DNA from 4 places in the Kitasatospora sp. NPDC032150 genome. Region 1 is predicted to be linked to each of the others. Evidence: riboswitches for the same ligand, from Rfam matches in the RefSeq annotation. Region 1 holds a riboswitch; each other region holds the start of a gene.
What was found. A riboswitch is a leader RNA that binds a small molecule or an ion and turns the genes downstream of it on or off. The one in region 1 is predicted to bind cyclic di-AMP.
Positions count from the first base shown of each region.

Region 1 (7,275 bases):
GACCCGACTCGGTGCGCGCAGCAGATGCGTGGCGCGACGGATTCGCAGAACCGGTCACCTGCGATGCCGCCCGTATGCCCGCTGCGCGTTGGGTCCGTACCACCAGCTCGGCTCGGCCCGGCGCGGCCACCCGGATCCGCTCCGTGTTGCGGTGCTCCCGGGTGGCCGCCCCGGGCCGGGCGTCACGGGAGGCGCAGCGGGCGGATCATGCACACCCGGGGCCAGTGGTCGAGGCCGTGTTCGGCCTCCAGGCGGCGGATCTCCCGCAGGCCCGGGGGCAGTGCGGCCGGGTCCATCGTGCGGAAGCCGCAGCGCTCGTAGTACGGCGCGTTCCAGGGCACCTGGAGGAACGTGGTCAGGGTGAGCGCGGGCATCCGGTGGGCGGCCGCGTGGCTCGCGAGGTGCTCCAGCAGCTCCCGGCCGATGCCCCTGCGGGCGTGCTCCGGGTGGACCGACACCTGTTCGACGTGGAGGTTCCCGTCCACGGGTTCCGCGATCAGATACGCCACCGGGCGGTCGTCCGCGTCCGCCGACACCCAGGCGAGCCCGGCACGCTGGTAGCGGGTGAGCTCCTCGATCGACGGCGGTTCGTCCTCGGCGATCTCGGGCATCCCGACCGAGTGGAAGGGCTCGCCGGCCGCCCGCTCGATGTCCTGGAGCGACGGGAGGTCATCGATTCGAGCCAGTCTGATGATCATTGTCCCATTCTGGGCACAGCGTGCTGTCTCGGCCAGCGGTTATCCGGAGGCGGTTCGCGGACCGCCCTAGCCGACCGGTGCTCCCGAGGTGAACTGCCCACCGGACTACGGCGAGCTGGCCACCGGTTGGCCGACCGGCTCGCCATAGTGACGGGATGACACCAGACCAGTCCGGGAGGCCGAGCTGTCCCGCGTCCTTGCGGCCCTCTCGTCGCAGCATCCTGGCCGGCGCGCTCGGCACGGCCGCACTGGCCGCGGGCTGCGGCGAGCACCCCACGAAGCCGACCGGTTCCTCAAGCACCACCTCGGCCCCGGCCGCCGGCCCTGCTACCGCTCCCACCGGCCCGGCCGGTGCGTCCCCTTCCGCACCGCCGACGCTCCCGCAGACCTCGCCGTGGACACCGGGCGCCGGCGAGATCCAGCCGGACGTCAAACTGCGCGCCGTCCAACTCGTCGAGGCGCTCGGAACCTGGCCGGACGGCGGACGGGGAACCGTTCGGGCCCGCAGTCGGATCGCGCCGCTCGGCCTCGACCCCGCCCTCGCCGACCAGGCCGGCCCACTGCTCGGGAGCGCGGACCGCGCCGCCCTCCAGGTGATCGTCGCCCAGTACGGCGGCATCCTCGCCGACTCGGCCAGCGTGCTGGTGGTCTGCGACCAGTGGACCCAGGTGGCAGCCGGACCGGTCGTGCCCAGCGGCACCACGGTGGACGTACGCCTGAGTGCCGCGACGCCCCGTTGGACCGTCACCGCCCTGCACCCGGCAGCCCCGGGACCGCCGGCGTCCGCCCTCTCACCGGCCGCCGTACAGGTACTGGCGGACCGTCGGATCATCCTGCCCCCAGCGGCGGTGGCCGACATCCGCAGCGGAGCCGTCCATGACAGCGTGCTGACCGCGATGCTGACCCTGGCGGCCGCGCACACCTTGGCGGTGAGTGTGGTCAGATCCGGCCATCCGCTCAACGTCTTCGGTACCGACCGCCCGAGCGACCACCCCCGCGGCCGGGCATTCGACGTCTGGCAGATCGACGGCCATGCCGTAGTGGACCCGGCCACCCCGCACGCCCTGGTGGACGGTTTCATGCGCGCGGCCGCGGCCGCCGGCTCGTACAACGTGGGCGGCCCCCGCCAACTCTCCGGTGGATCGACGCCGAACCAGTTCTTCAGCGACGCCACCCACCACGACCACGTGCACATCGGCTTCGAGGCCTGAGCCCTCCAGCTGTCCTGAGCCCTCCAGTTGTTCTGAACCCTCCACCCGTCGTGGCACGGACGCCGCGCGGCAAGGTCAACCAGGACGGCCTCCCGTGTCAGGCGGCCGCGCGGAGGCGGCGGTTCAGATCCGAGCGATCAGGACGTAGCGCTCGTCATCGACCCGCACCTCGCCACAAGTCCGGCCGAGGGGTTCGGGCCGCAACTCACCGATCAACGGCCCTATCGCCTCCTCGAGCGCGACGCTCCGCTCGATGGCGGTCAGACCTGGCCCAGGCCGCCGTCGACGAAGAGCTCTGCTCCCGTGGTGAAGGAACTCTGGTCCGAGGCTAGGAAGACGGCTGCAGCGGCGACTTCCTCGGGACGTCCGATCCGACCGAGCGGAAGCATGGCCGCGAGGGAGTCCGCCAGTTGCTGGTCCCCCTGCGCCGAGAGGCCGCGGATGCCGGGGGTCTCGATCGGGCCGGGGCTGAGGGCGTTGACCCGGATGCCGCGGCCGGCGAGCTCGGCGGCCCAGGTGCGCGCGAAGTTGCGGTTGGCGGCTTTGGTGGCGCTGTAGGTGGTCATCCCCTCGATTCCCATCGAGGCGTTGGTGGAGGAGAGCACGATCACCGAGGCGCCGTCCGGCATCAGGGGCAGCGCCTTCTGGACGGTGAAGATCGCCCCCCTGACGTTGATGTCGAACGTCTTGTCGTAGTGCTCCTCGGTGATCTCCCCCAGCCGGGCGATCTCAGCGAATCCCGCGTTGGCGACGACGACGTCCAGCCGTCCGCTGCGCCTCTCGATCGTTGCGAAAAGCCGGTCGAGATCGTCCAGATTCGACACATCACTCTGGATGCCGATCCCCCGTTCGCCGACGACCTCCACGGCCGCGTCCAGGGTGGCCTTGCGCCGTCCGGTGAGGTAGACGGTGGCGCCTTCGGCAGCGAACCGCCGGGCGATGGCCAGACCGATCCCGGTCGAGCCCCCGGTCACCAGCGCTACCTTCTCATCCAGCTGTCCCATGGTCGTATCCACTCCTTTGGCATCGTCCTCCGGCTGAAGCCAGAGGGTTCCAAGTCCTCCAGGTCGGGCTCTCCGCTTCACAACCGGTTGCCGATCCGGATTGCCGACAAGGGGCGTGCACCGCCCATCGGTCCTACAGCGGCTCCACAGACCTGACTTTCCGCCAGTTTGGCGGTAGGCCGGCCCGAAGCTCGACTGCCGCCCTACTTAAACGTGATCAAGCTATCACGTTAAGTGACAATTTGAGGCTGGGTCGTGCTCCACCTTGGTAGCAGGATGCCGATTTCTGATCGGAGTTCCGATGCCTCTCCCGGCTGGGGTCGGGGGCTTCCCCGGAGGCGTCGGATGAAGTGGCCGGATTCGTCGCACCTGAGAGCGTCGAAGTCTGCGGCGGAAATGCTTGTAGCACGTTGGCTCCGCAGCGATTCCAATGGGTCGATTCCGCTCAACAGGTGGTCCCACCGGCCCGGAGACCGTTGTCAGCGGGGACCGCTACGGTCCGTCGGGCACGGCACGATGCGCGAGTACGCGGAGGAGGCGGTACTGGGCCGCCGCCACTGGATGTTCTGGTGGGACTGAGCGGGGCCGATCCTCCGCTGGCCGGAGCCACCGGGACAACCAACTTCCGTGCGGAGGGCTGGCCTCATCGGCCGGCTCAGGTGTCCCCTTCGGGCGGACCGTCGGCCCGGACGACAGGAGCGCCCCGCAGCGGAGCCGACGTCCTGAGTCGTCAACTCCGGTGCGGGGCGCTCCGGGTGTCAGTGCTGCTGCAGGTTCAGCGACTGGCCGGGAAGGATCAGATTGGGGTTGGCGCCGATGACCGCCTTGTTGTCCTCGTAGATGTGCTGCCAGCCGGTGAGCTTGTGCGACTCGGCGATAGCGGAGAGGGTGTCGCCGTGTTCGACGGTGTAGGACTGCGGAGCCGCCGGGGTGTTCGCAGCCGAGGGGGCGGACGGCGAGGCGGGCGCGGTGGGGGAGCCCGGTGTCACGGTCGTGGCGGTAGGGCCGGAACTCGCGGTGGGAGTGCCAGGAAGCTGCGGGGTGCCGGTCGCGGAGCCGGGGGCGGGGGTGCCGGTCGCCGGCATCGAGGGGGTGGCCCCCGTCGTCGGGACGCCCGGCTGCGCCGGCTGCGAGGTGCCCGGAGCCGCCGGGCTCGGCGAGGTGGTGCCGGTGCCGGCGCTCGGCTGGGCGGTGGCCGCCGCGTTGTCCATGTGCTTGATGTAGACGTCGTGCTGGACGGTCCAGTGCCAGACGCCGTTGTCCTGGTACCAGTACACGCCGGCGGCCGGGTCGTAGCCCGCGCGGCCGGGGAAGGCCGGAGCCGGAGTGCCGGGCGGAGTGGTGTCGATGCCGGCGGAGGGCGCGCTCGGAGTGGGGGTGGCCGCCGGGGCGTCAGGCGCGGGCGCCGGCGTGGGCGTGGCCGAAGCTTGCGAACCGGGCGCGGTACCGGCCTTGTCGCCGTCATCGTTCTGACGGCCCTTGTCGCCGTCATCGTGGCGGCCGCCCTTGCCGCCCCCATCGGTCAGACCGGCCTGGGCGGCGCACGTGGGCCAGAGGCCGGTGCCGGAGTCCGCGAGGACCTGCTCGGCCACGGCTATCTGCTGGCTCCTGGTGGCGTGGTCGGGCTCGGCGGCGTACTTGTCACCACCGTGCGAGACCCAGGCGCGCTGCGTCAGGCCGAGGCCGCCGTAGTGGCCCTGGCCGTCGTCAGCGCTCCAGTTGCCGCCGGTCTCGCACTGGGCCACGGCGTCCCAGGTCTTGACGGGCGCGGCGTGTGCCCCGGCAGCGGTGAGTAGCGGGAGCGCCAGACCCACGCTCGCCACGCCGGCGGCGGCGATGGCGCGGTCGGCCTGGGTGGGACGGCGGTGGCGGCCGGAACCGGAAAAGACCACGGAACATTCCTCTCCGTACGCCTACGAGGTGAGCTGTCGGGTTCGGACCGGGAGGTGGCCCGGCCGCGTGGGTACGCGGCTTCACCCCAAGCCGTGGGGGGCGGCGACTGACCTGGTTCCCCCGCTCCTGCCCAGGGTGTGCTCGATGTCCCGGAGCGCGAATGGGCAGGACTCGGCGTACTGCGTCCGGGAGTCCGCAACGGCGAACTGCAGGGAGATTAGAGGGATCATCACCTGGATAACAAGCCCGCATCCGGTACATCACACAAAAATCACGACATTCGTCCAGCCTCCCTCTGGACTCCGGGCCGGCCGCCACACCCCCCCCGAGCCCGGAGTCGGCTCCGCTGCCTATGCGAGTACTCCGCCGCCGTCCACGGTGGCCGTCGTGCTGGGCTGCCCGCGCCCCGACGTCGTGCACCGCCCGATCACCGGTATCGCCCTGCAACGGGTCCGCCTCGTCTGGCGCGGGATGCGTACCTCACTGCTGATCGAGGAGTTCGCCGTGGGGCGCGCGAACGGCTCTGAGCGGCGCGCGGATCAGCGTGGGCGACCACGTACTTCGGAAGTGTGCGGTCACGCTGGTCCACGCGCCCCTCAGCGGACGTGACGGATCGGGCGGTGCTCAGCGGGTCTCGCGGTACAGCCGCTCGAAGTCGCCAACCAGGGCTGCCGGCGACGGCAGTTCGTTGATCTCGTCCTGCAGGGCGGCGGCCGCGTCGCGCAGGGTCTTGTCGTCGAGCAGCCGGGTGAGCAGCGCGGCGTCCACCGAGTCGCCCTCCGAACGCAGCGCGTACCCCTTGGCCTCGGCGGCGTCCGCGTTGATGAAGTGGTCGGCGCCCTGCGGCAGGATCAGCTGCGGCACGCCGGCGACGGCGGCGGTGAGCATGGTCCCGGAACCACCGTGGTGGATCACGGCGTCGCTGACGTCGAGGAGCTCGGCCAGCGGCGTCCACGGGAGCGGACGGATGTTGTCGGGCAGGGTGCCCAGCGGGCTCAGGTCGGCGCTGCCGACGGCGAGCAGGAAGTCCGCGTCGACCTCGGCGGCCTGCTCGGTGAGCCAGGCGATCGGGTTGACACCGGCGTACTCGGTGAGCACCGTACCCAGGGTGACTGCGATCCGGCGCCGCTCACCGCGGCCGACGAGATCGGAGGGGATGACACCGCCGCCGTTGAAGGGGACGTAGCGGACCCGCCAGCCGCCACCGTCACCGCCGAGCGAGGCCGGTACCACGTCGATCACGGTGCGCTCGCCGGGACCGGCCACCCCGTGGGCCTGGTAGTCGGCGGAGAGGATCTCGGCGAGCCGGTCGAGCATCGGAAGGCCGGGCATCACGCCGAAGTTGTGGACCAGGGTAGGTATGCCAAGCTTGGCCGCGACCAGTGGGGCGGCGGATGCGAAGGGCTCCATGACCATGATGTCCGGGCGCCACTCGGTGGCGACCCGCAGCAGTCCGTCGATGGCGACCCGGCCGTGCTCGGCGAAGCCGAGGGCGGCGAGTTCGAGGATCTCCTCCTGAGTGCGGTCCTTGGCTACGTACTTCGGCTCGTCCTTGGTGATCCGCTGGAAGGCCTCGCCGATGCCGGTGCCGTCGCCGACCTCGACCACCGGCAGTCCGGTGTTGCACAGCGTCTCCAGCGGAGCCGAGCCGGCGAACAGGACCTGGTGCCCGGCCGAGCGCAGGGCCTGCGCGGTCGGAATCATCGGGAAGATGTGCCCAGCCGCAGCCGGGGCGGTGAACAGGACGCGCATGTGGATGACTCCTTGCGTTTGCATGGAAGTTCAGATCTGACATTACGTCAAACGAGTGATCTGAGTGTCCGATTTTCGAACATGGGGGAACCCGGAAAACCCCCGAGGGCTCTCGACGGGCAGGGGAGGGTCCGGCGCCGGCCGTGAACCACGGTCGAGGGCGGCTCGGACTCTTGCTCAACCACCATGCGCTGCAGTGCTCTTGACTGCATAGCGTCCCTCCCCCGATTTTCACTGAACAGCCTGTCTTTCATCGGACAAACTGTCAAGTGATTGTAGGATCAGCGCCCATGGCTACCCGTAAATACGACCAGCGCCTGAGAGCCGAAGCCTCGGAGGAGACCCGCCGCCGCATCCTCGACGCGGTGTACACCTGCCTCCGCGAGGCCCCGGCCGAGCCGGTCGCCCTGGACAAGGTCGCCAGACTCGCCCGTGTCTCCCGCTCGACCGTCTACCTGGTGTTCGGTTCGCGCGGAGGCCTGTTCGCCGCTTTCGCCGAAGACCTCCTGGACCGCGGCGGGTTCTCCCGGATGCTGGAGGCGACGGCCCACCCGGACGCCCGCGAGGGCCTGCGCGGTGGAATCCACGGGGTGATGACGATGTACGCCGCCCACCGGGACGTGCTGCGCGCGCTGTGCTCGATGGCGATGCTCAGCGCGGACGCGGTCGGCGGCGCCGTCCAGCGCATCGAGCAGGGGCGGGCGGCGGGGGCCTACT
Region 1 is NZ_JBVIMH010000005.1:151,765-159,039, reverse strand. Features, by position in the region: gene ACZ5ON_RS08775 (GNAT family N-acetyltransferase) at 183-698, opposite strand; gene ACZ5ON_RS08770 (hypothetical protein) at 896-1,909, shown strand; gene ACZ5ON_RS08765 (SDR family NAD(P)-dependent oxidoreductase) at 2,170-2,913, opposite strand; gene ACZ5ON_RS08760 (transglycosylase family protein) at 3,672-4,805, opposite strand; cyclic di-AMP (ydaO/yuaA leader) riboswitch at 4,810-4,954, opposite strand; gene ACZ5ON_RS08755 (nucleotide disphospho-sugar-binding domain-containing protein) at 5,431-6,558, opposite strand; gene ACZ5ON_RS08750 (TetR/AcrR family transcriptional regulator) at 6,849-7,275, shown strand, end outside.

Region 2 (7,275 bases), on a different contig from region 1:
AACTGCCGGGAACCGGGCAGCTGGGCCCAGGCGGCCTCGTGCCCGTGGGTCATGCCGAGCAGCCGTCCGGCCCCCGCCCGACGCAGTGCCGGGGCCATCAGCCCGAGCGGCGCGGCGGCCCCGAACCATACCGAGTCGCACCCCTCGGCCCGCAGGATCTCGGCGGCCCGCCGGGTGACCCTGGGGGTGGGCACCATCATCTTCGTCCGGTCCCGGATCACCGGAAAGGGCTGCTCCGCGTCGAACCGCCGGACCTCGCTGCCGTCACGCCACGTGGAGGCGTACACCACGATGCTTCCGGCGGGCTGGCGCACGGCCATGTTGTGTACGAACGCCTGGATTCCGCCGGGCCGCGGCGGGAAGTCATTGGTGACGATCAGGGTCTTGTGCATGCCACGGCTCGCTCGGTCGGGGGGTGCTCGGTGTACCGCTCGGTGATCCGTACCATAGGTCAACACCGCGGCTCACCGGGAACGCGGCCGGGCACCGCAACCGTTTCCCTCCCGTGCCGGTCCGGAAGGACGAGGGGTCTCGCGGGCACAGCCGCACGGCCCGTTATTCGTACGAGGGAGCGCAGTGGAGTTGGTCCCGGCCGGTGTCACCGGCAACACCGGCAGCACCGCACTGCCACGCCCCGACCGCCCGGCCGGCGGGGCACTGTGGGGCCTCGCGGGCGGCTGGGTGGTCACCCGGGTACTGATCGTGCTGATGGCGTCCGGCGTGCTGCGGATCTCCGGCACCGACGTCACCGCCGACGTCTCGGTGATCTACCACGGCTGGTACGAGGTCCTGCAGACCGGCACCTTCCCGCTGGACGACGTGACCTGGCAGTACCCGCCGGGTGCGGCGCTGGTGATCATGCTGCCCGGCCTGCTGCCCTGGTCCTATCTGGTCTCCTTCTTCGTCGTCTGCGGCGTCCTGGACGCGCTGGTGATGGCCCTGCTGATGCGGGCCGGAACCCGGCGGGGACGCAGCTACACCGGCGCCTGGGTCTGGGTGGCGGGTGTTCCGCTGCTCGGGCCCACGGTCTACTGCCGGTACGACATCGTGGTGACCGCCGTCGCGGTGGCCGGGCTCCTGGCGCTGCTGCGCCGGCCGGCCATCGGCGGCATCCTGCTGGGCTTCGGCGGCCTGGTGAAGATCTGGCCGGTGCTGGCGCTGGCAGGCACCCCGCGCGGCCGCCGCACCCGCCGTTCCTGGACGGCCGCGGTGGCCACCCTGAGCACCCTGTGCTTCCTGCTGGCGGCCGGGATGAACGGCGCCTTCGAATTCCTGAAGTTCCAGCGGGACCGGGGCATCGAGGTGGAGTCCCTCGGCGCGCTGCCGCTGCACTTCGCCCGGCTGGCGGGCGCCTGGCCGGGCCAGGTCTCGATGAACTACGGCTCGCTGGAGCTGCTCGGTCCCTGGGTGCCGCTGATCTCCCAGCTGTCGGTGGCGGCCACCGCGCTCGGCTTCGGCTGGCTGCTGCTGTGGCGGCTGCGGGCCAAGCGCTGGCAGGCCGCCACCGGGTACGACGCGGCGCTCGCCGCACTGCTGATCTTTACCGTGACCAGCCGGGTGATCAGCCCGCAGTACCTGGTCTGGCTGATCGGCGTGGCGGCGGTCTGCCTGACCGTGCGCGGCACCAGCCAGAAGCCGGTCGCGGTGCTGATCCTGGTCGCCACCCTCTTCACCACCCTGGAGTTCCCGATCCTGTTCGGCCAGGTGCACCACAGCCAGCCGTGGGGCGTGGCGGTGCTGACCGTACGGAACGGGCTGCTGCTGGCGGCCACCCTGGTCTCCTGCCGCCGCCTGTGGCGCGCCACCCGGGACCCGGACGCCGAGCGCACCGTCGTACTCCCGCCCCTGGAGCGGACGGGCTACCCGGTCCGTCCCGGTATCGCCTACGAGCAGGACCTGCTGGACGGCCTCGGCTCCGAGACCGCCAGGAAGTAGGGCCCGCTCTCGCGACGGGTTCCGGCGGGTGGTGGACGCCGCCGCGTGCCTGAGCGCTCCCGACCGCGGCCCCGCTACGGCCGCGTCGGCAGCCGGCGCACCTCGCCGATCCACTGGCGGGTGAACTCGTCGAGAGAGACGCCGAGTTGGGCACGGAACAGCCCGTCGAGCCCCTGCGACCTCGCCGGGTCGGCCGCGCCTACCGCCCGGTAGAGCGAGACCAGGTGCTTCTCGCTCCACCGCGTGGCGATGAGGTTGCAGGCCAGCCAGGCCAGTTCGTAGGCCTGGGCTATACCGGACGATCCGGCGGCGAAGTCCTTGTCCAGGGGCAGCGCGCTCGGCAGCCGGCCGGCCGACACGTCGCCCGCGAGCTCCGGGGCGATCTGTCGGGCGCTGCGGCCCCTGCCGCGGTAACCCGTGTAGTCGGCCACGCCCTCGGAGAGCCAGAGCGGAGTCCAGGGCCTGGTGTCGGCCCGGGTCGCGACATGGGTGGCCTCGTGGGTGGTGACGACCCTGCGGCCCAGGTCGCTGAGCCCGGCGTAGGCGTCCGGGTTGAGCAGTATCCGGTCGGCGGCGGTGCCGTGCGGGGCACCGGCGGCCGCGGTGGTGACGGCGGCTATGCCCTGGTAGTCGGAGGCGGAGACCCCCAGCAGCTGGGCGAACTGCTCCTCGCTCTGCGGGGTCTCGACCAGCAGCCGCCCCGCCCAGCCGTCGCCCCAGACCTCCTCGACCGCTGGTACCGCCTGGTCCACGACCTCGGCGGTCCTGGCCAGGTCGGCGCTCCCCAGCAGGCCCAGCACCAGGCAGTGGCTGCCGCGCGCCACCCGGACGGTGCCCAGGTCCCAGAGCGCGGCGGCCCCGGTCGGCTCGTCCTTGGCCAGCAGCCAGCCGCCGTCACCGCGGACGAGCTCCAGGGTGCGGCCCAGCAGCGCCGGGTGGTCGTCGACACCGCGCAGCCGGTAGCCGAGATCGGCCGCCACGGTGATCCGGTCGGCGTCCCGGGGCTCGGTGAAGTCGGTCATCCGGTAGAAGAGGTCGGCGAACGGGAGGTCGCGACAGCGGGCCAGCACCTCCTGCTGGGCATCCCTGGCCTCCGGGGCCACGTCCGCGAGCAGCCCGGTCGAGTCCGAACCGAGCAGCGCCTTGGCCCGCCGGGACAGCAGGGCCTCGATCCGCGGCCGGACGGGCGGACCCGCGGCGGCGACCCCCTCGGCGGTACCGGCCGACGAGCGCGCCCCGGCCCCGGAGAGCTGAACGAGGCCGCCGGCCGCCAGCAGCAGCGCGCCGCGCCGGGACAGCAAGGGCCGACCTGCCCCGGTCGGCCGGGGCAGGTCGGTGACCAGCGGTTCGTGGTCCGTGTTCAGACCCGCACCACCCCGGCCACCGGCATCGCGTTCACACTCTCGTAGCGGACCCTGGCGCCCGGGTGGGGCGCGTGCACGACCACCCCGCCGCCGGCGTACATGCCGACGTGGTGCATGTCCCTGAAAAAGATCACCAGGTCTCCCGGTCGTGCCTCGCTCAGGCTCACTCGCCGCCCCGCGTACATCTGCGCCTGCGAGGTGCGCGGCAAGGTCACTCCGGCCTGCCGCCAGCTCCAGTACATCAGACCCGAGCAGTCGAAGGCATTCGGGCCCGCCGATCCGTACACGTAGGGCGTGCCGATCCGAGAGGTGGCGGCGGCCAGCGCGGCGGCGGCGCGGTCGGAGGAGGCGGGCAGGTCGCCGAGGTCGAGCCGGTCGGTGCCGCGGGTGGCGCGCTGCTCCGCCTCCCTGGCGTCCTCCACGGCCATCCCGGCCCGCTCGGCCGCTCCGAGGGTGTTGAGCAGCCGCTGGGCCTGGTCGAGCCGCTGCTGGATCTGCTGCTTGCTCTCCGCGAGGGTACGGCGGGCCTCCTCCAGCTCGGCGAGCTTGGCGGTGGTCTCGGCACGGCGCTGGTCGAGCCTGAGCTGCCGGTCGATCACCTGCCGGACGGCGGCGCTCTGCCGCTCGGCGGCCTGGTTGAGGCTGCGGGCCCGGGCGAGGTACCCGGCGGGATCGGTGTCCAGCATCAGTGCGACGGCCGGGTCGATGCCGCCGGCCCGGTACTGGGCGGCGGCCACCGCGTTGAGATCGCCGCGCAGCCGGTTCAGCTCGTCCTGCGCGGCGGCGACCTGGCCCTGCAGGCCGTCGGCCTCGCTCTGCAGACGCTTCTGGTACTCCTGGGCGGCGTTGAACCGCTCCGCCGCCCGATCGGCCTCCTCGTACAGCTGGTCGACCTGAGCCCTGACCTCCTGCTTCGACGGCGGCTCCCCCGGTGCGCCCGGGGCCGCCTGGGCCGGGCCGCCGAGCGTCATGCCGAGTGCAGTGGTGGCCGCTGCCGTGAGCGCCAAGGCGCGGGCCAGCCGCTGCGTGCCCTGCAGGGGGGAACGGCGGTGCATCGACATCGGGGCGGCTGCTCCATTCGTCCTCGGCTAACGTCCGGGGGCAGACGTTAGCGACTTCGGAGGAGCTAGTCCAAACCCTTGCAACACCGAATATTTGACCACTAATCGGACATTTACTCGACTAGCCCGGGAAGGCCGCAGGCCCGGCCCCTTGGAGACGGGGCCGGGCCTGCGGACGGGAGCGCGAAGAGGTCAGACGCGGATGATGGCCGCGATCGGCAGAACGGTGGCCGGCATGTACTTGACGTTCTCGCCGGTACGCGGAGCGTGGACGACCTGGCCGCCACCCGCGTACATGCCGACGTGGTGCATGTCGCTGTAGAAGATGACCAGGTCACCGGGCTGGGCCCTGGAGATGTCGGTACCGATGTTGGTGCCGGCCGACGCCTGCTCCTGCGAGGTGCGCGGGATCGAGACGCCGGCCTGCGCGTAGGCCCACTCCATCAGACCCGAGCAGTCGAAGGAGTCCGGACCCTCGGAACCCCACTGGTAGGGCTTGCCGATCTGGCTCTCGGCGTAGGCGAGCGCGCGGGCGGCGTACGAGCCCGACGCCGGCACGTGGACCGTGCTGCCACCGCCACCGCCGGTGCCGGTACCGCCGCCACCGCTGCCGCCGCCGAGGTCGGTGCGGTTCTGGTCGCGGGAGGCACGGGCGGCGGCGTCCGCGGCGGCCTGGGCCTGGGCCAACTGCTCCCGCTGCTGCTGGGTCAGCGAGTCGAGCAGCTCCCGGGCCTTCGCCAGCTTCGCCTGGACGTCATCCTTCTGGGCCTTGAGGTCCTGGGTGGTGGCGTCCAGCTCGCCCAGTTTCTGCTGGGCCTCGGCCTTCTGCTGGTCCAGCTTCGCCTGGTCGGCCTTGAGCGTCTTGAGCGCGTCGGCCTGCGAGAGGCCGATCTGCTGGACCGAGTCGGCCCGGGAGAGGAAGGAGTCCGGCGAGCTGGAGAGCATCAGCTGCACGGTCGGGGATATGCCGCCGTTGCGGTACTGCTCGGCCGCGACCTCGGCCAGCCCGGACTGCACGGTGCTCACCTGCGCCTGTTGGCGGGCCACCTGGTCCTGCAGGTCGTTGACCTGCTTCTGCAGTTCCTGCTGCTTCTCGTTGGCCGCGTCGTACTTCTCGCTGGCGACCTCGGCCTGGTCGTTGAGCTGGTCGACCTGGGTCTTGACCTCGTCCAGGGTCGGCTTCGGGTCGGCGTGCGCACCGACCTGGGAGGAGATGGCCACCGCGGTCGCGGCTGTCGCCGTCATGATCGACACGCGGACACGGCTTGCAGGCTTGGGACGACGATGGGACGCCACGAAGGCGGACTCCTTCTTCCTACGTCCGCCTACCGGGTGAGCTGACGGGTTCGGGCTGGAAGACATGCCCTACGACGCCTCACCGGCCCGCGTCCCCGACGGCCGGCCGGCCTGGCGCCGATTCACCCCGAGGAACGTGGTTCCCCGGCTCCGATCCGCAGCACCCCCAACAGGGGCTTCCCCGTGGACAGTTGAACTGCCCGTGCTGCCTCTCGGACTCGGCGGTAACCACCGCCGCCACCCTGGCTGGGTGATCGACTGTACGGTGGTTCAGCTCCCGACCCTAGTAACGAAACCGTGATCCGTTCAAATCCTTGTCAGAAAAAATTCTGAGTCAACGCCAAGTTCATTTGTGAACCGACCGTGCGTGACAACTCGGATACCGACGGCTGACATGCTTTCACGAAAACGGCCCGCCGAAGTGCCCTGCATCACAGGACGGTTTCGGCGGGCCGGGAAGCCGGACTCGCAGCGGTCGTCAGACCCTGCGGATGGTGAGGATCAGCATCGCGTCCGCCTTCATCGTCCGCACCACGTCACCGGTGTGCGGGGCGTGCACCACCATGCCGTTGCCGATGTACATCCCGACGTGGTGCGCGTCGCTGCCGTAGATGACCAGGTCGCCGGGCTGTGCCTGGTCCAGCGAGGGCACCCGGGAACCGACCGAGGCCTGCTCCTGCGAGGTGCGCGGCAGCGAGACACCCGCCTGCGCGTACGACCAGACCATCAGGCCCGAGCAGTCGAAGGTGGTCGCACCCTCGGCACCCCAGACGTACTCCGAACCCCGCTTGCTCAGCGCCGCGTTGACCGCGACGCCGGCGTAGCCGCCCGCGCTCGGCAGCGAGCCGAGGTCGGCCCGGGAGTCGCCGCGCGAGGCACGGTCGGCCGCCTCGACGGCGGCCCGCTCCTGTGCGGTGAGCGAGTTCAGCAGGTTCTTGGCGTCCTGCAGCTTCTGCTGCACCTGGGCCTTGGCGTCGTTCAGCTCCTGGGTGTTGCGGTCCAGCTCGGCGAGGACGGACGCCGCCTCCTGCTTCTGCTGGTCCAGGCGGGCCTGCTGCTCCTTCAGCGCCTTCAGGATGTCGGCCTCGGTCTGGTTGATCTGCTGAGCGCTGGACGCCTGCTCCAGGTAGCCGTCCGGGTTGGACGAGAGCATCAGGGTCACGGACGGGTCGATACCGCCCGAGCGGTACTGGTCACCGGCCACTGCCGACAGGCTGGTCTGCAGCTGCGTCAGCTGCTCCTGACCGCGCGCGACCTGGTCCTGGAGCTGGTCGGCCTGCTTGCGCAGCTGGTCGGCCCGCTCCTGGGCGCCGTTGAACTTCTCGGCCGCCTGCTCCTGCTCGGTGTTCAGCTGGTCGATCTGGACCTTGACCTCGTCCTTGCTCGGCTGGGCGGGCGCCGCGTGGGCACTCGCGTTGGCCGACAGGGCGACCGCGGTCGCAGCTGCAGCGGTCAGCACGGACACCCGCGCGCGGCTCGGCTGCTTGGGACGGCGGTGGCTGGCCAAAGGACTGGCTCCTTCTTCCTGCTGGCTCCGTCCGTTCGGGCGGAATTCCGGAAAATAGGTTTGACGCCAGACCCTAGTGAAGATGACGGATTCGCGCCACTCCCTCGCCGGT
Region 2 is NZ_JBVIMH010000001.1:229,250-236,524, reverse strand. Features, by position in the region: gene ACZ5ON_RS01030 (glycosyltransferase family 4 protein) at 1-392, opposite strand, end outside; gene ACZ5ON_RS01025 (glycosyltransferase 87 family protein) at 625-1,935, shown strand; gene ACZ5ON_RS01020 (hypothetical protein) at 2,010-3,236, opposite strand; gene ACZ5ON_RS01015 (C40 family peptidase) at 3,296-4,360, opposite strand; gene ACZ5ON_RS01010 (C40 family peptidase) at 4,553-5,656, opposite strand; cyclic di-AMP (ydaO/yuaA leader) riboswitch at 5,667-5,829, opposite strand; gene ACZ5ON_RS01005 (C40 family peptidase) at 6,135-7,163, opposite strand.
Region 2: another riboswitch for cyclic di-AMP. It lies ahead of ACZ5ON_RS01010 (C40 family peptidase); the one in region 1 lies ahead of ACZ5ON_RS08760 (transglycosylase family protein).

Region 3 (7,275 bases), on a different contig from region 1:
GACGAACTGGTCGAGATGCTGGTCGACCGCGGCGTGGCCGGCATCGTCTTCGTCTCCGGGCTGCACGCCGACACCACCGCCGACCACGACCGCTACGCCAAGCTGACTGGTCGCCAGGTGCCGTTCGTGCTGATCAACGGCTACAGCGAGAAGATCTCCGCACCGTTCATCTCGCCGGACGACCGGGCCGCGATGTGGATGGCCGTGCAGCACCTGGTCGAGCTCGGCCACGAGCGGATCGGACTGGCGGTTGGCCAGCGCCGGTACGTCCCGGTGCTGCGGAAGATCGAGGGCTTCACCGCGGCCGTCCGGGAACTGCTCGGCAGGACCGAGGAGGAGGCCGAAGCCCTGGTCCACCACACGCTGTTCAGCGTCGAGGGTGGACACGCGGCCGCGGGCGCCCTGCTGGACCAGGGCTGCACCGCGATCGTCTGCGGCAGCGACATGATGGCGCTCGGCGCGATCCGCGCGGTCCGCCAGCGCGGTCTCTCGGTCCCGCAGGACATCTCGGTGGTCGGCTTCGACGACTCGCCACTGATAGCTTTCACCGAGCCGCCGCTGACCACCATCCGTCAGCCGGTCGAGGCGATGGCCACGGCCGCGGTGGACGCGCTTCTGGAGGAGGTCGGGGGGAACCCCGGACAGCGTGCCGAGTTCATGTTCCAGCCGGAGCTGGTGATGCGGGGCTCCACCGGGGCCCGGGCGCACTGAGGGGCTGGGAAGGCTGAAGACCCGGAGGTAGTGAGGCCCCGGGCGCGCGTCGGTCCGTCGGGTTCTGCCCGTCGGGCCGACGCGCTGCCGTTTCGGGGTTCGAGGGGCGCGCCGTCATGGAAGTGCGCGCTGCCACGGGGCCGGTGCCCGTTCTGGTGCGCAGTCACGGGCCGGTGCCCGTACTGGGGCCTGCACCGTCCCCTGGATGGAGTAATGCCGGGTCCGAGGGCCATCGACCGTCCGCTGGGCCCGTCTGCCGGACACCGGCGGGCAGGGGGCCTCGGCTCGCGCTGCGAGTGGGCCCGCCGGTCGCCAGCATCGAGATATGAGAGCTGGTCGGACGGGGGAGAACGCAGCGGCACCGGTCTGGCGCAGGCGGTTGCTGCTCGGCGGCGGACTGCTGGTCGCCGGGGCGGTCGTCTACTTCGCCTGGGCCGCGACGATCCCGCGCTGGTGGGCGCAGCGGGTGGGCAACATGGTCAACGGGCACCTGAGCGCGGGACTGCTGCTGGGGCTCGTCTTCGGGATCTGCTTCACCCTGCTGCCGTTGCTGGCGGCGTGGGCCGGCCTGCACCGGCGGCGGCCCTGGAAGGTGACGCTGGCCTGGTTGGTGCTCGCCCTGCTGCTGGCGATGCCGAACCTCTGGACGCTCGGCATCGCGGCGGGCAGCGGCAGCGCAGCACACGCCGGAGAGCGGGTGATGGACGTCCGGGCGCCCTGGTTCCGCGGCTCGACCCTGATCGGCGCGATCATCGCGGGGGTGATCTTCGTGGGACTGATGGTCTTCACCCGTGCACGCTGGCCCGGCCGTGGCAGGAAGCCCGGCAAGGGCAGGGGCAACGGCAAGGACCACGGCGAGGGTGCGGCAGACGAACCGGGCAGCGCCGGGTGACCGCCTCTCAGCCCTCCTCGGCGGCGGGCCGCCGCCCCTGGCCGACCCGGTGCGCGTCGGCGGCGTCGCCGGTACGCGCCTCGGTACGGCGGCCGGTGGACAGGTAGTCGCGGACGGTCAACTCAACCGCGTCCTGCGGACTCCTGGTGCCGGACAGCAGCATCGCCTCGATCGCCAGATCGCTGTCGAGACTGACGGTGACCTTCGTCATGGCGTTCCCCTTCCCGTGGCTGCAGGCGCAACCGACGTTAGAGGGTGGGGAACCGAGCCACCAGCCCGCGCGGCACACGGGTTTTCCGAGCATCTGATGCGGTGCCCGCCCGCGGCGGGGGAACCACGAGCGGGCGGGGGACCACGAGTGGGCGGGAACCGTGTGACCGAGCCGCCCCGTGCACACGGGATCCCGTGAGGCCGCTGTCCCCGGCGCCGACCAGAGCACCGGGGACAGCGGCCTCACGCGGAGAGCCGGGACCGTCAGACGCGGCCGGCGAAGTCCGGGGCGTAGTTGGCGATGGTCTCGATCTTCACGCCCGCCTTCGGGTTGGCAGCCTCGACGTACTTGCCGGCACCGATGTAGATGGCGACGTGGTAGACACCCGAGTTGCTGCCGTTGTTGGACCAGAACAGCAGGTCGCCCGGCTGCAGGTTGTCCAGCGACACCTTGGTGGTGACGTCGGCCTGGTCGGCGGCGACGCGCGGCAGCGAGATGCCGGCCTGGCGGTAGGCGGCCTGGGTCAGACCGGAGCAGTCCCAGCCGCCGTCGCTGCTGCCGCCGTAGACGTAGGCCTGGCCGACCTTGGAGAGCGCGAAGTTGACCGCGGCGGCCTTGCTGCCGGTCGCGGCCGGAGCCGGGGTGGCGGGCTTGGCCGGAGCCGGCGCCGGAGCCGGGGTGCTGGAGCTGCTCGGCTTGGCAGCCGGCTTCTGGGTGTCCTGCTTCGGCGCGGCGGCCGAGGTGCTGCCGAGCGCCAGCTGCTGGCCGGGGAAGATCATGTCCGGACCCTGGGTCAGCACCGACTTGTTGAGGTCGTACAGCTTCTGCCAGCCGCCGTCGACGTTGTTCTTGGTGGCGATGGACGACAGCCAGTCGCCCGCCACCACGGTGTACTTGGCGCCGTTCGCGGCCTGCGGGGCGGCGGTCGGGGCGCTCTTCGGCGTGGCGGCCGGAGCCGGGGTGGCCGGGGCGGTGGCCGGCGCCGGGGTGGCGGCAGGCGCGGAGGTGTCGACCTGGGCAGGAGCGCTGTCCTTGGTCAGACCGGCCTTGACCGAGCAGACCGGCCAGGCGCCGGGGCCCTGCGAGGCGAGGACCTTTTCGGCGACGGCGATCTGCTGCGCCTTGGTCGCCAGGTTGGCCTGCGGGGCGTACTGGGTGCCACCGAAGGCGGCCCAGGTGGAGGCGGTGAACTGCAGGCCACCGTAGAAGCCGTTGCCGGTGTTGATGCTCCAGTTGCCGCCACTCTCGCACTGGGCGACCTTGTCCCAGGTGGAGACGGAAGCGGCGGAGGCACCGGAGGCGGCGAGGGCGGGGATCGACAGGCCGAGACCGACCACACCCGTGGCGGCGATCAGACGGCGGGCACGCTTGTTGGCGTTGATGGGCAGCATGAAGGTGCGTTCCTCTCCCACGCCTGCGAGGTGAGCTGTCGGATTCGGGCTGGAGTTGCCCGGCCGTGCTGCGCACGGCTTCACCCCTAGCCCGGAACCGGCCGAATACTGGCCGGCTCTCGGGCGACTTACCTGGTTCCCCCGCCCCTGCCGTCGGTGCGTTCTGCGGTGCCAGCTGCTCCGGCGGCAGGACTCGGCGTTCCGGAAGAGCTGGGTCCGTGTGTCAACGAACGGAGAGCACGTTAAGCAGACTTAAGTTGAATCCGCAAACACCTGTGAGTTCCCTCACAGGCTATTCGCGGATTATTCAAGATCGAATGCGCACCGGCATTTCCAGGAAATCCGATGGGACTCTTTCAGGTGTGCGGCCGGAGTGGGTATCTGCTCCCCTTTCAGGTGATGCCGTGGCATTCCCGGGGGTTCGGGCGACCGGTTGTGAAGGTTCTGAAAAGCCCCCGAGGGGGAGTGGGGTCCGGGTCAATGGGGCCCACGGAGGGGTCGGTGGCAAATGTCCGAGTTGTGAGCCAATGGGGCAAATGTCATGCAAGGTTCGCCAATTGGCCACCCGGCTCCGGCCCTACGGCCCCGGGAGCCCGCGCCCCGCTCGATCTGGGCCGAGCGGGGCGCGGACCCGCGGGGGCCCCGGAAACGCCGAGAGGCCCCTCGCGGGGGCCTCTCGTACGGTCTTGTCGGGTGCTCAGTCGGCGGGCTGCTCCGCGACGGGGGCCGGGGCCTCACCCGGGCCCGGGATGTTGAGCGCGGCCAGGTAGGTGGACGCGATCAGCTGACCGACGGTCGGGTAGGCGCCGAGCGGGGCTGCGCTCGGGCAGCCGGTCTCCTCGGCTGCCGCGGCCAGCAGCTCGGGGTCGGCCTCGGGGCCGATCACCAGCGGGGCCAGTGCGGGACGCTGGGAGCCGGTGGCCTTCAGGTGCTCGACCGCGGCGGCGACCGAACCCGGCGCGTCCAGGGCGGCGGCCACCACGGGTACCGCGAGCCGGGCGGCCAGCAGTACGCCGGTGATCCCGGCTGCCGCGGCGGACTCCTCGCCGCCGACGGTGGTCAGGACCACGCCGTCCGCCGCAGTGGTGATGGCGAACAGGCGCGCCCGGTCGGCGCGGGCCAGGCCGGCCTCGGAGAGCCGTACGTGCACCGCCTCGGCCAGCAGTGGGTGCGGGCCGAGCACATCGGTGACGGTCGCCCCGGTCTCCCCGGCCAGCTTGTGCAGGGAGGTCAGGAAGCCGTGCGGACCGGCCAGTAGCGGAATCACGACCGGCGCGGGCATGCCCGCCTCGGCGGCCTGGGCGAGTACCTCGGCCACGGTCGGGGCGGCCTGGCCGTCGCCGGTCGCGAGGTCCTCCGTCGTGTCGGCGTCGGCCTGTTCGCCGGTCAGGTAGCCGGCCGCGGTCTCGATGCCGGGCTGCTCGCCGCGCACGATGGAGAGCAGTTCCTCGACTATCGGGCTCGCCTCGGGCCCGGCCGAGGCGGGGACGGCAAGCACCAGTGCCGGGGAACCGGCCGGGATCTCGGGGCGCTCGGGACGGCGGTGGCGCCCCCGCGCACGGGAGCCTGGAGTGCGGACGGGCAGTGGCGCGCCCGGGATGGCTGCGGTGCTCATGGCGGAGATCGTAAGACATTCGGCAGGCAGGACTGCATCCGGATCCCCAGAGTGGGCACCGAGCCCGCGCGAAATCGGGACAATTGCCATCAAATTACCCAATCCTTGCTGACGACCTGTCGCTTCGCGCAACCGAAAAGCAGTCAGCTGCCGTCCTGGGTGACGTGCCTCACAGGTGATCCCGGGGTGCGGTGTGGGTGTTCGGCGCCGGGCGCACGAAGATCAACACGATGGCGCGAGCCCAGTACGGGCAGTCATCGGGCGAACTGTGATTCGCTGGGCTATGTCCACTTACGTTCCGTCAAAGCCGGATCAAGTGGAGTGGTTGGCACACATTCCGACACGCTTGACTGCACGGGCAATGTCCCGTGCTGATGCACGTGCACTGGAGCTATCATCGCGTCAAGTAGGGCGTAAGCCCGGCAGGTCGGGAGAATTCGGTGCAGGAGATGCAGGAAACGTACAACGGCATGGCGGCTGCGGACCTCGAAGGCGTGGTGTGGCAGAAGAGCCGGCACAGCAATTCGCAGGGTAACTGCGTCGAGTTCGCCGCTCTGCCGGGCGGTGAGGTGGCGATGCGCAACTCGCGCTTCCCCGAGGGGCCGGCGCTGATATACACCCGGGCCGAGATCGCCGCGATGGTGCTCGGCGTGAAGGACGGGGAGTTCGACCATCTGACGGCCTGAACCGCCGTCAGCCCTCTGCCGCTTACAGGCCGTCGTGGGACCGTCAGCCACGACGGCCTTCATCGTCTTCGCGGGCATTCGGGGGCCGTCCGGGCCGTCGCGGCCCGCAGCGATGCTCGGAGGAGCGCGGAGTGGAGGACGAGCGTCGAGTGGTTCGGGGCCGCCCGCGGGCTCGCACCGGTCCACCGCCGCTGCCGGTTCATGGTTGCCGCTGGGCCGCGGTTGCCGCCAGGAGACCTGCGGGATCGGCGAGAGAGCGGCTCGGGGCCGGTGGATGTGGCCGTCCGCCCGGATGTGCGGCGGGTCCCGAGATCGGGTGGTGAACCCGGAGGATGTGACCGGCGGCTGAGGGGTGGCCGGGTCGCTCGGATGCGATGGGCGGCGGCGGAGCGGCGGCCCACCCCGGGATGCTCGGCCCGACCGGCCGGGCCGGGCGGTTCAGGCGGAGCGGCGGTGCCGACCGGAGGGTGCCAGTGCCAGCTCGGGCTGAGCCTTGGCCTCGAACAGGGCCCAGACCACCTTGCCCGCACCGGCCAGCGGGTGCCAACCCCAGGAGCGACTGAAGGAGTCGACCAGGTGCAGCCCCCGGCCGGACTCGGCGACGAAGTCGGGCTCGCGGGCGATCGGCCCGGCGCAGCTCGGGTCGCTCACCGCGCAGACCACCTGGGGTGCGCGGTGCACCAGGCTTATTCGGATCGGCAGCGACTCGTCGGCGGCCTGTGGCGCACCAGTCGGCGGCAGGCCGGGGGTGATGGCGGACCACTCGTCCCGGCGGGCGCCGAGGGCGTGCCGAAGGGCGTTGGTCACCAACTCCGAGGCGACCAGGGAGACATCGTCGAACAGCTCACCGAGGCCCCAGCCGGTCAAGGTCGATCTGGCGAACTCGCGAGCGGTCCTGACGGCTTCGAAGCGTGGTGCGAGCGTACAGGTGACCACGTGGGGGTCGGCCAGGACAGCCGTACCGGTGCCCATGAAGAGCTCCTCCCATAAGGGGGCGGACACGGCTGGACCCAGGGGGGTCATGCCGGTCACCTCCGACTCGCTCGGCCGCGCGCCAGCCTCCTCGACGGCCCACACGCGCGCACGCGCGGCCGACCGTGCTGGTACGCGGCCGAGTGGGTGTGCGGAGTCGCGCGAGGGGTCGGACGTGGAGCCCGCGGGATTGCCAGGGATGTGCAGGTGCACGTGCACCATGGTCCTCTGCGCTCACTGCAGATGCAAGAGTCGATTCACGTGCAGTCGCACTATTGGCATATGCAAGCGCCGGATGCACGTGCATGATGGTCTATCCGGTGATAGATCTGATAGATCGTTCTGCCAGTACCGGCACCCAGAGCGCTCAACTGATGGCAGACTGTGCCCTGTTTGCCCTAGGCGGAGGTTTCGACGGCATGACCACAGTCCAGCCCAACGGTGGTTCGATGGTGCGCCGCATCCTCCTGGGCTCCCAACTGCGCAGGCTGCGCGAGGGGCACGGGATCACCCGCGAGGATGCCGGCTACCAGATCCGCGCTTCCGAGTCGAAGATCAGTCGCATGGAGCTCGGCCGGGTCAGCTTCAAGGAACGCGACGTGGCCGATCTGCTCACCCTCTACGGTGTGCACGACGGAGCCGAGCGGGAGGCGTTGCTCGGCCTGGTCCGCGAGGCCAACAAGCCGGGCTGGTGGCACAGTTACAACGATGTGCTGCCCGGCTGGTTCCAGACGTACGTCGGCCTGGAGGAGGCCGCCGCACTGATCCGCACGTACGAGGTGCAGTTCATCCCCGGT
Region 3 is NZ_JBVIMH010000012.1:190,958-198,232, forward strand. Features, by position in the region: gene ACZ5ON_RS16885 (LacI family DNA-binding transcriptional regulator) at 1-711, shown strand, start outside; gene ACZ5ON_RS16890 (hypothetical protein) at 1,037-1,603, shown strand; gene ACZ5ON_RS16895 (hypothetical protein) at 1,611-1,814, opposite strand; gene ACZ5ON_RS16900 (transglycosylase family protein) at 2,078-3,226, opposite strand; cyclic di-AMP (ydaO/yuaA leader) riboswitch at 3,211-3,383, opposite strand; gene ACZ5ON_RS16905 (sirohydrochlorin chelatase) at 3,903-4,820, opposite strand; gene ACZ5ON_RS16910 (DUF397 domain-containing protein) at 5,270-5,506, shown strand; gene ACZ5ON_RS16915 (ATP-binding protein) at 5,945-6,478, opposite strand; gene ACZ5ON_RS16920 (helix-turn-helix domain-containing protein) at 6,898-7,275, shown strand, end outside.
Region 3: another riboswitch for cyclic di-AMP. It lies ahead of ACZ5ON_RS16900 (transglycosylase family protein); the one in region 1 lies ahead of ACZ5ON_RS08760 (transglycosylase family protein).

Region 4 (7,275 bases), on a different contig from region 1:
TCCGCCACCACGGCGGCCAACGCGGCGGCGTGGGCCGGGCGGTGAAGCGGATGCGCTCGTACCTGGCCGAGTTGATCCACCGCAAGCGGGCCGACCTCGGCGACGACCTGATCTCCGGCCTGATCCGGGCCAGTGACCACGGCGAGCACCTCACCGAGAACGAGGCCGCCGCGATGGCCTTCATCCTCCTCTTCGCAGGCTTCGAGACCACCGTCAACCTGATCGGCAACGGTCTGTACGCGCTGCTGCGCGACCCGGGGCAGCGCGCGCTGCTGCAGGAGTCCGTGGCACGCGGCGAGAAGGAGCTGCTGGCCACCGGGGTGGAGGAACTGCTGCGCTACGACGGGCCGGTGGAGCTGGCCACCTGGCGGTTCGCGACCAGTCCGCTGACCATCGGCGGGGTGGAGATCCCGGTCGGCGACCCGGTGCTGGTGGTGCTGGCGGCCGCGGACCGCGACCCGGCCAGGTTCGCTGCGGAGAACACGCTCGATCTGGCCCGGAAGGACAACCCGCACCTGGGATTCGGACACGGCATCCACTACTGCATCGGCGCTCCGCTGGCCCGGCTGGAAGGCCAGATCGCGCTGGCGACCCTGCTGACCCGGCTGCCCGACCTGACCCTTGCCGCCGACCCCGCAGAACTGCGCTGGCGCGGTGGTCTGATCATGCGTGGCCTGCGCGAACTCCCGGTTTCCTTTACCGCGCGACAGGGCTGATCTTCCCCGTAATCCGGAAGTCATTCTCGGGATTTCGGTGAGATGTGCCACATGGTCCGCGCCGCCTTCCGGACACCCGGCAAGCCGGGCGTGTCGGGCTGACGGCGTGTCGGATGTGTCCTGATTCGCCGATCTGTGAATGCGCATCAAACCGGACAAATCTGCATCGTCTGTAAGCACATATAAACACAACGTAATTCCCGTGTGATGTACGGGATATGAGCTTGTGATTGGTGCGACGGTATGCGTAGTCTCCGATGAGTTCGCTGCTGCGAACCCCGTTGCGCGGAACGCCAAACCTTGCCCATCGCGCCTCGGGACACCGACCAGAACCCTTGGGCAAGGGCGGGGGACCCAGGTTTCGTCGCCGTTCCCACGGCTTGGGGTGAAGCCGCGTCGGCAGGGCAGGAAGCGTTCCTGTCCCGCTCGCCGCGGCCGGGCCAACCTCCCGGTCCGAACCCGACAGCTCACCTCGCAGGCGTGCGGAGAGGACACCTTCATGCTGTTCACCGGTTCGGGCCGTCATCGTCGCAAGACCCAGGCCGAGAAGGCCATCGCCGCCGCCGGTGTGGCCGGCGTCGGTCTCGCGCTGCCGCTGCTCACCGCCACCGGCGCACACGCCGCCTCCGTGCCGACCTGGGACAAGGTCGCCGACTGCGAGAGCGGCGGCGACTGGAGCATCAACACCGGCAATGGCTTCTACGGCGGACTCCAGTTCACCTCCAGCACCTGGAAGGCCTACGGCGGCGGCCAGTACGCGAGTCAGGCCAACCAGGCGAGCAAGGGCCAGCAGATCGCGATCGCCGAGAAGGTCCTCGCCTCGCAGGGGCCCGGCGCCTGGCCGGTCTGCTCCGTCAAGGCGGGTCTGTCCAGGGGTGGTTCGGCCGCCGACGTGGACACCGGCAGCCACACCCGCAGCTCCGGCTCGGGCTCCTCGGGCTCCTCGGGCTCCTCGAGCTCCTCGGGCAGCAAGAGCAGCACCAAGAGCTACAAGAGCCAGTCCTCCCAGGACGCTTCGCGCACGGCCGCCACTCCGTCCTTCCCGGGCAAGGCCGGCTACGACGCCGAGTCGGGCAAGTACTGGTACCAGAAGAGCGGCGGCTGGTACTGGACCAGCCACCAGAGCATCTACGAGCAGTTCGCGGGCGGCGCCGCCGAGAAGGCCCCGGCGCAGAGCCCGGTGTCCGCCGCGGCCACCACGCAGAGCGCCGCCACCGGCGACTACACCGTCAAGGAGGGTGACACGCTGTCGGGCATCGCCCGGGCCCAGCACCTCTCCGGTGGCTGGCAGCACCTCTACGACGCCAACCGCGCCACCATCGGCGGCGACGCCAACCTGATCCTCCCCGGCCAGGTGCTGAAGCTGGGCTGACCCCAGGTGGCATGAGGGGCCGTTTCCGCCGCCGTCGCGGAAACGGCCCCACTTGTCGTGCTTGTGGTCATTCAGGTGAACTACCGACTGGTAGAGCGGCCACACGCTGAGACGGAGCCAAGGGCAGCGTGGCCCGGAGGCCCGGTGCGGTTAGGCTCTGGTCGTAACGACTCCGCAATCGTCCGCAGACTGCACCCCCTGTCCGTAGGACCTGCTTCCGCTAGGAGATGCCTCGTGCCGTCCATTGATGTCGTCGTAGCCCGTGAGATTCTCGACTCGCGCGGCAACCCCACGGTCGAGGTCGAGGTCGGCCTCGACGACGGCAGCACCGGTCGTGCCGCTGTCCCGTCCGGCGCCTCCACCGGCGCCTTCGAGGCCCTGGAGCTTCGTGACGGCGACAAGAACCGCTACTTCGGCAAGGGCGTGGAGAAGGCCGTCCTCGCCGTCATCGAGCAGATCGGCCCGGAGCTGGTCGGTTACGACGCCACCGAGCAGCGCCTGATCGACCAGGCCATGCTCGACCTGGACGCCACCCCGGACAAGTCCTCGCTCGGTGCCAACGCGATCCTGGGCGTCTCCCTCGCCGTGGCGCACGCCGCCTCCGAGGCCAGCGACCTGCCGCTGTTCCGCTACCTCGGCGGCCCGAACGCGCACGTGCTGCCGGTTCCGATGATGAACATCCTCAACGGCGGTTCGCACGCCGACTCCAACGTCGACATCCAGGAGTTCATGATCGCGCCGATCGGCGCCGAGTCGTTCTCCGAGGCCGTCCGCTGGGGCGTCGAGGTCTACCACACCCTCAAGGCCGTGCTGAAGGAGCGCGGCCTGTCCACCGGCCTGGGCGACGAGGGCGGCTTCGCCCCGAACCTGGACTCCAACCGCGAGGCCCTGGACCTCATCACCGAGGCCATCAAGAAGGCCGGCTACACCCCGGGCAAGGACATCGCCCTGGCCCTGGACGTCGCCGCCACCGAGTTCTACAAGGACGGCGCCTACCAGTTCGAGGGCAAGGCGCTCTCCTCCGCCGAGCTGATCGACTACTACGCCGACCTGGTCGCCAACTACCCGCTGGTCTCCATCGAGGACCCGCTGAACGAGGAGGACTGGGACGGCTGGAAGGCGATGACCGACAAGCTGGGCGACAAGGTGCAGCTGGTCGGTGACGACCTGTTCGTCACCAACCCGGCCCGCCTGGCCAAGGGCATCGAGACCGGCACCGCCAACGCGCTGCTGGTGAAGGTCAACCAGATCGGGTCGCTGACCGAGACCCTGGACGCCGTCGAGCTGGCCCAGCGCAACGGCTACCGCTGCATGATGTCGCACCGCTCCGGTGAGACCGAGGACGTCACCATCGCCGACCTGGCCGTCGCCACCAACTGCGGCCAGATCAAGACCGGTGCCCCGGCCCGCTCCGAGCGCGTCGCCAAGTACAACCAGCTGCTGCGCATCGAGGAGATCCTCGACGACGCCGCCGAGTACGCGGGCCGTTCGGCCTTCCCGCGCTTCCGCGCCGCGGAGTAGCAGGCACAGTACGCACGAGGGCTGGTCAGCGACGGCTGACACCTGCGTCCGACCGGATGAGGTCTGACACGGACGGCTCGTGATCGGTGCCCCGCCACCCGACCCCGTAGGGTTGGGCGGCGGGGCACCGGCGCGCGGTGCCGACGGGAGGGGTACATGGCGAGGTGGAAGATCCCCGGGATCGCCGGGCGGCCACGGTTCACCAGCAGGGCCACGGTGCTCGTCCTGGTGCTCTGCTCGCTGGTGGCGATCCTCGCGTACCCCACCCGCCAGTTCATCGCGCAGCGCTCGGAGATCAACGCACAGCGCGCCAAGGCCGAGCGCGCCACCCAGCAGGTCGAGCAGCTCCGCAAGGAGCGGGCCCGCTGGCAGGACCCGGAGTACGTGAAGGCGCAGGCCCGCGAGCGGCTGCACTACGCACTGCCGGGTGAGACGCCGTTCGTGTCGGTCGACCCGAGTCCGCCCGCCACCGCACGGCCCGCACCGGGCGCGGTGGCAGCCGGCCCGGCCGCCAGGTCCGCCGTGCCCTGGTACACCAATGTTTGGGACTCGGTCGCGCTGGCCGACGCACCTGCCGCGGCCGACGCGGCTCCCAGCGCCGCCCCGTCCACTGCCCCCGTACCCGCCACCCGCTAGAGACAGCACCTCCATGACCTCTGAGAACCCTCCCGTTTCCGACACCGACATCGCCGCCATCGCGGCCCAGCTCGGCCGAGTGCCGCGCGGTCTGCGCGCGGTCGCGCACCGCTGCCCCTGCGGCAACCCGGACGTGGTCGAGACGGCACCCCGGCTGCCGGACGGCACGCCCTTCCCGACCCTGTACTACCTGACCTGCCCCAAGGCCGCCTCGCTGATCGGGACCCTGGAGGCGGACGGCGTGATGAAGGAGCAGACCGCCCGGCTCGCCGAGGACCCGGAGCTGGCCGCCGCCTACCGACACGCGCACGAGGACTACATCGCCCGCCGGGACGCCATCGAGGTGCTCGAGGGCTTCCCGAGCGCGGGCGGAATGCCGGACCGGGTGAAGTGCCTGCACGTGCTGGTCGGCCACTCGCTGGCGGCCGGGCCCGGCGTCAACCCGCTCGGCGACGAGGCGCTCGGCATGCTGGAGGACTGGTGGGCCAAGGGCCCGTGCGTGAGCGCGGCCGAACTCGCCGAGAGCGCGGCCGAGGTGGCCGAGCAGCGGGCCAGGACCGAGGACAACGCCGCCGTCATCGCCGCCAAGGAGCAGAAGGCCGCCGAGCGCGCCGCGAAGAAGCGCAAGGCAGAGGAGGAGAGCGAATGACCGCCACCCGGGTCGCCGCGATCGACTGCGGTACCAACTCGATCCGTCTGCTGATCGCCGACCTCGACCCCGAGACCGGCGCGATCGCCGACCGCGACCGGCGGATGATCATCAACCGGCTCGGCCAGGGCGTGGACAAGACCGGCCGGCTGGCACCCGAGGCGCTGGAGCGCACCTTCGCCGCCTGCCGCGAGTACGCGGCGGTCATCGCCGAGCACGGGGTCGGACCGGACCGGATCCGGATGGTCGCCACCAGCGCCTCCCGGGACGCTGAGAACGCCGAGGAGTTCCGCAAGGGCGTCCGGGAGATCCTGGGCGTCGAGCCCAGGGTGGTCAGTGGCGAGGAGGAGGCGCACCTCTCCTTCATCGGCGCCACCAAGGAGCTGACCGGCGGCGCCTTCGAGCCCCCGTACCTGGTCTTCGACCTGGGCGGCGGCTCCACCGAGTTCGTGCTGGGCCACGAGGACGTCGAGGCGGCCCGCTCGGTGAACATCGGCTGCGTCCGGATCACCGAGCGGCACTTCGCGGGCACCGAGCTGCCGACGCTGGGTCAGATCTCCGCAGCCCAGGCCGACATCCGGGCCGCGCTGGACCAGGCCGCCGAGGTGGTCCCGCTGGACCGGGCGGCCACCCTGGTCGGCCTCGCGGGCACGGTCACCACGGTGGCCGGCATCGCGCTCGGCCTGCCGGAGTACGACTCCGCCGCCATCCACCACTCGCGGCTGTCGGTCGAGGCCGTCCGCGAGGTGACCGGCCGCCTGCTGAGCTCCAGCCACGAGCAGCGCGCCGCCATCCCGGTCATGCACCCGGGCCGGGTGGACGTGATCGCGGCCGGCGCCCTGGTGCTGCTGGAGATCATGGAGCGGACGGGCGCCGCCGAGGTGGTCGTCAGCGAGCACGACATCCTGGACGGCATCGCCTGGAGCATCGCCTGACCGCGGTCGGTCCAAGCCGGTCCCGGGGCGCCCTCGGCGGCCCGGGGCCGGTCGCCGGCAGGGGCACCGGGAAAACCTTCGTGAATTTCTTCACATGAAGATCCAGTCTTTCGTCGCACTTTGCTGCCCGCTACGTCCGTTATGGGGGACCGAAGGTCGACTCGCTGACCGGCTCGTTGGACCGCAGGTGGGGTTCCCGGCTGGCCGGTGAATTCGAAATGGCGCGCGGGAACCCCCGCGTCACCAGGATCGTTGCTGCTCAGGAGCGCCGTCCGCGTTCCGGTGCTCACCGCGGACCGCGCGGGGTCGTGAATGCGCGTCAGGCCCGGCCGGACGTGGCCGCGTAGTGTAGCAGACAGTGTCCAGCGCAATGTGACGGGGCTCACGAAAGGCCCGTCGGGCGGTGCTGGATACTTTCCGATATGAGCACCACGGAGCGTCCTCGCATCCTCATTGTCGGCGGTGGTTACGTCGGCCTGTATGCCGCGATGCGCATCCTCAAGAAGATGCGCTACGGAGAGGCGACCGTCACGGTCGTCGACCCGCGGTCGTACATGACGTACCTGCCCTTCCTCCCGGAGGCGGCCGGCGGCAACGTCGCGCCTCGCAACCTCGTCGCGCCGCTGCGCACGGCCCTGAAGAAGGCGGAGGTGCTCACCGGTTCCGTTACCGGTGTGGACCACGCCCGCAAGGTCGCCACCATCCAGCCCGCGGCCGGCGACTCCTACGAGCTGCCCTTCGACTACCTGGTCGTGGCCACCGGCTCGGTCTCCCGCACCTTCCCGATCCCGGGTCTCGCCGAGCACGGCATCGGCATGAAGACGGTCGAGGAGGCCATCAGCCTCCGCAACCACGTCATGTCGCAGCTCGACAAGGCCGAGTCCACCACGGACGAGGCGGTCCGCCGCAAGGCGCTGACCTTCGTCGTCATCGGCGGTGGCTTCGCCGGCGTCGAGACGATCGCCGAGATCGAGGACATGGCCCGCGACGCGGCCAAGATCTACAAGACCGTCAGCCGCGACGACATGCGCTTCATCATGGTGGAGGCGGCCAACCGCATCCTCCCCGAGGTGGGCCCGGACCTCGGCCTGTGGACCAAGGAGAAGCTCGAGGAGCGCAACATCGAGGTCTTCATCGAGACCTCGATGGACTCCTGCGTCGACCAGCACGTGGTGCTGAAGAACGGCGTCGAGGTCGACGCCTCCACCATCGTGTGGACGGCGGGCGTCAAGCCCAACCCGGTCCTGGCCAACTTCGGCCTGCCGCTCGGCCCGCGCGGCCACGTGGACACCGCGCCGACCCTGCAGGTCCAGGGCTTCGACTACGTCTGGTCCGCCGGCGACAACGCCCAGGTGCCGGACCTCGCCGCCGGCGAGGGCGCCTGGTGCCCGCCGAACGCGCAGCACGCGTGCCGCCAGGCCGTCGTCCTCGGTGACAACGTGGTGG
Region 4 is NZ_JBVIMH010000011.1:104,714-111,988, forward strand. Features, by position in the region: gene ACZ5ON_RS15530 (cytochrome P450 family protein) at 1-716, shown strand, start outside; cyclic di-AMP (ydaO/yuaA leader) riboswitch at 1,031-1,211, shown strand; gene ACZ5ON_RS15535 (transglycosylase family protein) at 1,216-2,088, shown strand; gene eno (phosphopyruvate hydratase) at 2,323-3,609, shown strand; gene ACZ5ON_RS15545 (FtsB family cell division protein) at 3,766-4,245, shown strand; gene ACZ5ON_RS15550 (DUF501 domain-containing protein) at 4,259-4,894, shown strand; gene ACZ5ON_RS15555 (Ppx/GppA phosphatase family protein) at 4,891-5,829, shown strand; gene ACZ5ON_RS15560 (NAD(P)/FAD-dependent oxidoreductase) at 6,252-7,275, shown strand, end outside.
Region 4: another riboswitch for cyclic di-AMP. It lies ahead of ACZ5ON_RS15535 (transglycosylase family protein); the one in region 1 lies ahead of ACZ5ON_RS08760 (transglycosylase family protein).